2 regions of the Curtobacterium sp. MCJR17_020 genome follow, and region 2 is predicted to be linked to the other one. Evidence: predicted binding sites of a transcription regulator. Region 2 holds the regulator's gene; the other holds the start of a gene.
What was found. The regulator HspR, encoded in region 2, represses chaperone genes until heat shock. The targets are predictions, from matches to a motif close to AAGTTGAGTCNNNNNGACTCAACTT.

Region 1 (4,416 bases), on a different replicon from region 2:
CTCCTGAGGTCCCTGTTCTGCTGCGTGCGGGAACCCGGTACTCCTACGTCGTCACCGGAACGCGGCTGGCGTTACTGCAAATCTCCGACCAGCTGTTGCAAGCCGCCGGCACCTCCGCACGTGGTGCACGGCCGGACCGGGTGATGTTGTCGCAGCCACGAACCGAGGAGGACTGCCGGTCACTGCTCGCACTGATCCGCGACGCCGGTCACGTGATCAGCGGTCCGAGCATCAGCGTCCCCGCGAGGATCCGCCTCCACGACACCATCGCCAACCATGTGCTGTCGGTGCTGACAGCCGACACCACTGCCGCCCCTTCCGGACTGTTCGGTCACGTCGCGACCGCTGACTCCTTGATCCGGCGACAGCTGCCGGCGCCGGTCGCGCCGGCAGAACTCGCGGCCGCGGCCAGGATCAGCCTTCGTACCTTGCAGCAAGCGTTCCAAGAACAACTCGATCAGACCCCCACCGAGTACGTCCGCGCCGCCCGACTCGACCTCGCACGCGACGCACTCGCCGGGGCGGACGCGGACGCGACGGTGACAAGCGTGGCGGTGGCGTGTGGGTTCCGGCACCTTGGCCGTTTCGCCGCCGCATACAGCGAACGGTTCGGGGAACAGCCCCGAGATACCCTCCGGCACGGCCGGCAGTCCGCAACACGTATCGAGGCCGCGCAGTCGCGACGGTAATCCGGTGCGCCTGTGCTCGTCACCGGCGGAGCTGCTGGTCCGCGCGCTCTTCGAGCAGCCGCACGGCAAGGAGCTCGCCGAGCCGGTCACCGTACCGGTCCAGCGCTTCCCGGTGAAGCACCGCTGAGGCATCGAGCACCGGGCTGTCGACACCACTATCCGCCCGGAGGGACGCGACGATGTCGAGTTCCTCGACGACACGGTCGATCCCGAAGGTGGTGAGGTAGTCCCCGTCCAAGAGCCGGCCGGCGTCGTGTTCGAGGAACTGGCTCGAGCCGGCACTGCCGCGCAGCAGCCGATGCAGGTGCTCGGTCGGGAGCCCCAGCTTGGTGCCGATCAGCATCGCCTCGGATGCGGCGGCGGCGTTCGCGAACCACAGCGCGTTAGCAAGGAGCTTCACGATCTGGCCGTCCTCGACGCGATCGCCAACACGGCGAATCCCATTGGGAGCGGCAAGGCGCGCCATGATCGGGAGTGCTCGCTCGACCGCGGCGGCGGTGCCACTGACGAAGAACCCCAACTCCGCAGCTGCTGCTTCCGCAGGCGAGCCGCCCATCGGCGCACTCACCACCTGCACGCCCCAAACGGCCGCCTCCTGCGCGAGCGACAGCGTCGTCTCCGGCGACCCGGAGGTGCAGTCGATCCACAACGACCCCGGCGCGAGCGATGGAAGCGCCAAACAGGCGACGTCGTTGAGTTCTCGAGGGCCTGGAAGCACGGTGACGAGTACCTCGCACGAGACCGCCAGGTCCTCGACCGAGTCGGCCCACTCGACGCCGTTGCCATCGAACGCGCGCATCCGGCCGCGATCGATGTCGTAGACCGCGATCGAGAACGAGCGCTGCAATGCACGTGCGATCGGCGCGCCCATTCGCCCGACACCGACAACCCCGATCCGCCCCAATCTCGTTGCCGCTCGCACTTCGTCCATGCGCCCACTCTGTCCCATGCCGCGGGCCGCCAGCACCGTTCCAGCTCACCGCGGACGACCTCGCCGCGATCGACGCCCTCGACACGGGCGGCCGTGGCAGTATCCCGGTCGACTTCATCAACCTCGAACGCAACAAGGAGTGGCGACCACCGCAGACAGACGGGGGCCCGGTGCACGACGTGCACCGGGCCCCCGTCCGTCTGTTGCCGATTACCCGAGGCGATGGCCAGCCGCACCGACCATCATCACCGTCCCGTGTCCGTGTCATCCGCACGCGGCGGGTTGAACAGGCTCCAGTACGCACGGACGGCGCTCCAGCCTGCGATGAGCAGAACGGTGCCGGCGACCGCCGCGACCCAGGGCAGGACGGGCGAACGCTCCCAGAGCGAGGGGTCGGCGAGCCACAGCAGGAAGTTCCCCATGAGGCTCCCGGTCGCACCGAGCAGTGCCGCCGTGCGCCGGTCGAGGCTGGACAGCGTGAGCGCGATTGTCACCGCGGCCATAGCGGCGACGGCATTGACCATGTCGAACACCGCTGCGGCTCCTACTCCCCGGAGCCGACGGCGAGCTGCTCGCGACCGCCACCCGTGGTCACCGCGATCTTGCGCGGCTTCGCAGACTCCTTCACCGGGATGGTGACGCTCAGCACACCATTGTCGTAGCCGGCCTCGATGCGCTCGGAATCCAGCCCGTCACCGAGGGTGAGCTGGCGGACGTAGGTGCCCGGCTGTCGCTCCCTCGTGAGCCACTGCGACCCCTCCGGTGCGCCGAGGGTGCGCTCTGCACGGATGGTCAGGACAGAGCCGTCCACGTCGATGTCGACAGAGCCCGGGTCGATGCCGGGCAGGTCGACGTCGAGGACGTAGTGGTCCCCCGTGCGGTACAGGTCCATCGGCATCGAGCGCGGCCCCGTGGACCCGAGGAGGGCACCAGCGAGACGGTCGAGCTCGCGGAACGGGTCGAGGTTCATCGTCATGGAAAACAACTCCTTCGTGTCTGCTGTTGAGTCCCCTCGACTCAACTGTCAACGTTCTAGCACTCGACCCTTGAGAGTGCCAAAAACTCGCTCGGAAAATGCTCGGAGCGCCTCCGCGGGATCTCTCCCTGCGGCGACCAAAGGCAGGCGCTCGAGACGACGAGTTAGCTCGCCACCGTGCTGGGCGCCCGGTGACCGATCGGCTACCGGGACGAGATCACGACACGGAGCGCGGCGAGAACGACGACACCGGACGAAGCTGCTCACACCTCCCGTCGCTCTGACAGCGGCCAGCGGCACACGCCTCCCGAACTGATTCGACTCGTCGAGGGGTTGGCGCTGTCGCGGCCGCGACCATCCGTCGCGACGCTGCACCGGCTCGTGGCCGAACGTGCAGCCAGCGAGGGAACAACCGCACCGTCGTACTCAACGGTGCGACGAATCATCCGAGGTCTCGACCCCGCGATGATCACGCTCGCCCTCGACGGGCCGACCTCGTACCGCGACAAACACGAACTGGTACTTCGGCGCCGAGCGAACCGTCCGAACCACGTCTGGCAAGCCGACCACACCATGCTCGACATCCTCATCCGAGGTGCCGATGACAAACCCGACCGGCCGTGGCTGACCGTCATCCTCGACGACCACTCGCGCGCCATCTGCGGGTACATGGTCTTCTCCGGCGCACCGTCGGCGATGAACACAGCGCTCGCGCTCCGGCAAGCGATCTGGCCTAAGCCCGATCCGGCCTGGGCAATGTGCGGCGTCCCCCGACGTGCTGCACGTCGATCACGTGGTTCTGTCAGTCTCGTTCAGGACCAGGGTGACGGTCTGATTCAGGACCACTTGGCTGCTGTGCGGTGTGTTGTGTCGGCTTGATTCAGGACCACCCGGACGGTTGTTTTGCGCGCTCACCGTGAGCGCGGGAAGCGTGGTGGTCGGATGGGAAGTCGCATGCAGCTGTTCGCTCAGATCCACCTTCGACGCCATCCTGGGTCCTCCCGTTCAAGCACATGACTGCTGACGGGACCACGTTCAGGTGGGGCCACTTATCTCCGACACAACCGCCCGGCGCGTCGGCAAGTGGAGCCACTCAACTCCGACAAACCGGGTCCAAACAACGCTGACAGAGACACTCATCCTTGTCCTCCGACGCTGGCGTAACGTCCGATCCATGTCAGGTGCCGGCGTTTCTTGCTTCCGGTGCGGGGCACCGCTCCCCGCCGACGCGGCGCGGTGCACCAGGTGCAGGACGCGGATCGGTTTCGCGGACGGAGCGCGGCCGACACCGCCAGTCCCGGTGCAGTGCGCGATGTGCAGCACCCTGCTCGATCCGCTGGCAGCGACGTGCCGGCGTTGTGGCGCGGTGCAGCCGCCGGCCGAGTGCCGGCACTGCGGATCGGCCATCCCACGCGACGGCCGTTACTGCGGAGAGTGCGGCCGAGAGCGATTCGGCATCTGACGGCGGGGTATCCGCTTAGCTCAGCGCCGGCTCGGCCGTCTTGTGCGAGTACGAAACGGCAAGCCCCATACGGCGGTGATTTCCTACAAGCCGCGGCCGCGACCGCCGAGCTGCAGTGACGTCGAGGAGGTCCTCGAGCGACGAGCTCGACGGCATAAGCGGATACGCCTCACCGCTTCTCGACGGCGCTGCTGGGGGCTTCCGTGGGTCGATCGACTCGGATACCCTGCCGTGGGGCTCGGTTAGAGCTTGCTCCTGTGTCCCCGGCTCGCCGTCCGTTCGCGGTGAGGTCGCGGCGGCGGTGCCGGACCAGTGGGGCACTGGCACCGCCGCCCGATCTACTTCCGCCAGATCGCGT
Region 2 (4,416 bases):
GCGTCAGCGTACCGGCGGCGGATCAGTGCGCGTTCCCCTCGGCGACGAGCTCCAGCGCAGACTCCCCGGCGCGGGCATCGGCAGCGACCCGGACGACGGGTTCCCAGCGCAGGAACGACCCCGGCGGCAGGGAGAAGGAGCTGCCGGTCTGCAGCGAGTACGTCATGCTCCGTCCGTCCGGGCTGCGCGTGCCGTTCCGCAGCGCCAGGCTCGCGCTCGACCGCCAGTCCTCGCCGGGCTTGCGGTAGGCGACGGCCAACGTCTCCTGGCCCGGCGCGAACGTGGTGCCGTCCGGGCTCTCCATCGTGATCGTGGCGGTGATGACCGTCACGAGTGCGTGCACGGACAGGCCGGCCTCGACGGCGACGTCCTCGCCGCGCTCGAGGACGCCGTGCTCCCCGTCGACCCCACGGATGACCTCCCAGCCGGGGATCTCCTCACGTGGAACCGGCACCAGGTGGTGGTCCTCGATCCGGTAGGCCTGCGGTGCGCCCGCACCGGTGATCGGCACGTCTGCCCCGTAGACGGCCAGCAGCGAGGGCTGCGCGTGCGTGACGACGAGCAGCTGGCCGTCGCGGTACGACTGGCCGGGGAACACGTCGTTCAGCACCGCGCCGGTCTGGTCGCCGCGCACCGCTCCGGACCGGACGATACTGCCGTCCGGGTCGCGGAGGTCGATCTGCAGGTACGCCTGACCGGACCACGACGTGTGGGCCGAGTAGGACGTCGCCGCACGCCACCCGAGCGCTCCGGCGCCGTCGACCCAGAGCACTCCGACCGGACGGTTCGCCTGACCACGAGCGACGACCGAGTCCGCACCGACGGCGACCGTGGTGACGATGATCGAGTCCTCGGTGCCGTCACCACTCCGGAGCCGGACGACCAGCCGCCCGGTGTCCTCCCCGACGACGTCGGCCACGGCTGTGGCGTCGACGACCGTTGCCGACCCCCGGCCGCTCGCGGTCCCGAGGCCGGTGACGTCGGGCGCATCGACCACGCGACGCCCGACCGGAACCGGACCGACGACCGGTTCGACGACGACGACCGGCGGGTCGTACCCGGGGATGATGTGCTCGACGATCCGGTTCCGCGAGTCGACGTTGTCCCAGATCCGCTGCTCGAGCTCCGGGTACGCAGCCACGGCTGCCCGCGTGGCATCCGACACCGGGAATCCGAGCTCGTCGTAGAACGGTGCGAGGTTCCGGTCGGCCACACGCGATGCGACCGTCACGAACAGGGCGTGCCGCTCGTCGTTGGTCACCACGTGCGGGTTGGTTGCCGCCGACTCGGCACGGAGCGCCGCGAAGAACCGCGGCAGGAACGCGTCGCCGAAGGCCCGTCGGAGCTGCTCCCAGGCCAGCAGTCGGATGCGGTCGCTCGCCCGCAACCAGTCACGGTCGTCCGAGGCGAAGTACTCCCGGAACGCCGCGGTGCTCTGGTCCCAGCGACTCGGGAAGCCCAGGCCGTCCTGCACGGCGAGCGAGGAGATGTTGGTGATCGTCTCGGCCGTGCCCGGGAACGAGTTGATCGGCGCCTCGTACGTGTGGCCGACCTCGTGCCACAGCGCCCACTGGTCGTCGATCGGGTCGCGGAACAGGTCGCCGCCGGCGCCGGTGCTCACCTGGAACATGATCCGGCCGCTCCCCGCGTTCGCGTACCCGCCGCCGGTGTCCGGCGAGACGATGTGGATGCGGTGCCGGTGCTTGTGCGAGGTCCCGACCGCGTCGTCGTGCAGCCCGTAGGTCTCGTTGGTCAGCTCGACGACCCGGTCCCAGTTCGCCGTCCGGGCGACCAGGTCGTCGGACGGGATCACGGTGCCGGTCTTGGGCTTCTGGAAGTCGCCGAACATCCGCTCGGAGACGATCTCGACGAACGGCGCGTCGGCCCACCGCGCGAAGTCGGCGGCGAACGACTCCGGCGTGCTCTGCCCGCGCACCCACGTGGGCACGGGTTCTCCCCCGGAGATCGTCGCCGTCGCGGTGCCCTCAGGAGCCGTGCTCACCAGGGACACCATGCCGTCGTGCGGAGCCGTCACCTCGTTCACCCCGGAAGCGACTGGAGTTCGCCGGTACCCGACGTCCCGTCCGTCGTTGTGCGCCGCGTACGTGCCGATGAGTCCGATCGCCACCTCCATCGCCGGGGCGCCCGGTGGGACGGTGACGGTGACGACGTCACCGGACTCGACGAACCGGCCAGCGGGCTGCAGATCGCTGTGCGGGAACCGGCGCCCTTCGGCGGTGGCCGCCGCCGACGCACTCCCGATGCCGTGGACCAGGACCCTCGTCTCGGTCCCGTCGTCCGAGTGCACGATCGAGGTCTCCGACGGCACCCGGGGCTGCCCAGCAGTTGCCGGAGAGGTCGTGCCGCCGCCGATGATCAGCGCGAGGGCGACGAGAGCAGCAGGAAGCAGGACAGAGCGACGCATGGTTCATATATTACATGCGCTATGCGACGATGATCAGTGCGGCCCGCGGTACAGCACGATCTGGGTGTTCCGCTGGGGCCGCATCCCAGCGCGCAACGACACCGCGGCGCCCGTGGTCGTCGCCGCGAACACGCGTGCGCCAGGACGGTTGATGAGCTGGTCGGCCAACGCCGATTCGAGCTCGCGCACCCGGTCGCGGAGTTCCTTGTTCTCGTTCTCCAGGTCGAGCACCCGCCGGATCCCCTCCAGCGACACCCCCTCGGAGCCGAGGCGCGCGATCTCGCGCAGCTGCACGACGTCGCGCATGGAGTAGCGGCGGGAACCGCCGCGGGTGCGGCCCGGGACGACCAGGCCGAGCCGGTCGTACTGGCGCAGCGTCTGCGGGTGCATCTCCGCGAGCTCCGCCGCGGTCGCGATCGCGAAGACGGGCGAGTTCTCGTCCATGTCGGTCATGGCGTGTTCCTTCCGTCGTTCGCGTGGTGGTGAAAACCAGCCTGGAGGCCCGGTGCGGCTTCCTGACGGAGCCGCACCGTTCCTCCAGGGCGGGTCTACTGCTGTGCTTGCGTGACGCTAGTCGCGCGCCTTGGCGAGGAGGTCCTCGCGCGGGTTCTCGTCGGGGAGCGAGGCCGCGAGCGCCTCGACGGCCTCGCGCTGCTTGTCCGACAGGTGCGACGGCACCGCGACCTGGACGGTCGCGAGCAGGTCGCCCGTGCCGTTCTTCGTCGCGACGCCGCGGCCCTTGACACGCAGGACGCGACCCGAGGGCGTGCCGGGAGCGACCTTCAGCTTGACGGTCGAACCGCCGAGCGTCGGGACCTCGATCGTCGCGCCGAGGGCTGCCTCGACGAACGTCACGGGGACGTCCAGACGCAGGTTGAGCCCGTCGCGCTCGAACACCGGGTGCTTGCGGACCGAGACGGCGACCACCAGGTCACCGGCCTCGCCGCCGTCGGGCGAGGGTTCGCCTCGGCCGCGCAGCCGGATCTTCTGGCCGTCCGCGACCCCGGCGGGGATGCGGACGTTCACCGGACGACCGTTGCCCTGCGACAGCTTGACGGTGTCGCCGGCGATCGCGGTGGTGAAGTCGAGCGTCGTCGACGCCGTGACGTCGCGACCCTTCGTCGGTCCACCGAAGCCACGGTACCCGCCGGAGGCCTGGCCGAAGCCACCACCGCCACCGGCTGTGCCTGCTCCGAACATGCCGCCGAGGATGTCTTCGAAGCCGCCGGCACCGCCCTGACCGAAGCGGACACGCTGTCCGCCCCCGCCCTGCTGGCCGAACATGCCACCGAAGACGTCCTCGAACCCGCCGCCCTGGCCTCCGCCGCCCGCTGTGAAGCGGGCGCCGGAGCCCATGGCGCGGACCTGGTCGTACTCCTGGCGCTGCTCCTTGTCGGAGAGCACCGAGTAGGCCTCGCTGATCTCCTTGAAGCGGTTCTCCGCCGCGGCGTCACCCGGGTTGGAGTCCGGGTGGAACTGCCGGGCGAGCTTCCGGTAGGTCTTCTTCAGCTCGGCCTCCGACGCGTCCTTCGACACTCCGAGGACCTTGTAGAAGTCCTTGTCGAACCAGTCCTGACTGGCCACTGGTACCTACCTTCCGTTCCGGCTCAGGCCGGGACCGCCACCGCGACCTTGGCCGCACGGAGCACGCGCTCGCCGAGCTTGTAGCCCGGCTCGACGACGTCCGCCACGGTCTGGCCGGTGGCACCCGGGGTCGGGAGCTGGACGATCGCCTCGTGGATGTTCGGATCGAAGGCTTCACCCTTCTCACCGATCTGCACGAGCTTGAACTTGTCGAAGCCCCCGCGGATCTTCTGACCGATGACCTGCATCGGACCCTCGGCGAGGTCACCGTGGGCCTCGGCCCGGGTGAGGTCGTCGAGCGCCGGCAGCAGGGCCCGCACCACTTCGGCGATGGCGACCTCGCGGTTCGCCTCGCGGTCGCGCTCGACGCGCTTCCGGAAGTTCACCAGCTCGGCCTGCGCACGCAG

Region 1: DEJ14_RS19230 (Hsp20/alpha crystallin family protein) is a predicted target of HspR. The motif match lies at 2,620-2,644, and genes of this name have one in related genera.

Annotation. Positions count from the first base shown of each region.
Region 1 is NZ_CP126261.1:105,935-110,350, forward strand. It holds gene DEJ14_RS19215 (helix-turn-helix domain-containing protein) at 1-689, shown strand, start outside; gene DEJ14_RS19220 (NAD(P)-dependent oxidoreductase) at 709-1,620, opposite strand; gene DEJ14_RS19225 (hypothetical protein) at 1,866-2,123, opposite strand; gene DEJ14_RS19230 (Hsp20/alpha crystallin family protein) at 2,165-2,596, opposite strand; partial or broken gene DEJ14_RS19235 (TnsB C-terminal domain-containing protein) at 2,873-3,389, shown strand; gene DEJ14_RS19550 (zinc ribbon domain-containing protein) at 3,771-4,058, shown strand; gene DEJ14_RS19240 (hypothetical protein) at 4,397-4,416, opposite strand, start outside.
Region 2 is NZ_CP126260.1:510,738-515,153, reverse strand. It holds gene DEJ14_RS02510 (M60 family metallopeptidase) at 23-2,425, opposite strand; gene DEJ14_RS02505 (heat shock protein transcriptional repressor HspR) at 2,459-2,869, opposite strand; gene DEJ14_RS02500 (DnaJ C-terminal domain-containing protein) at 2,996-4,009, opposite strand; gene DEJ14_RS02495 (nucleotide exchange factor GrpE) at 4,033-4,416, opposite strand, start outside.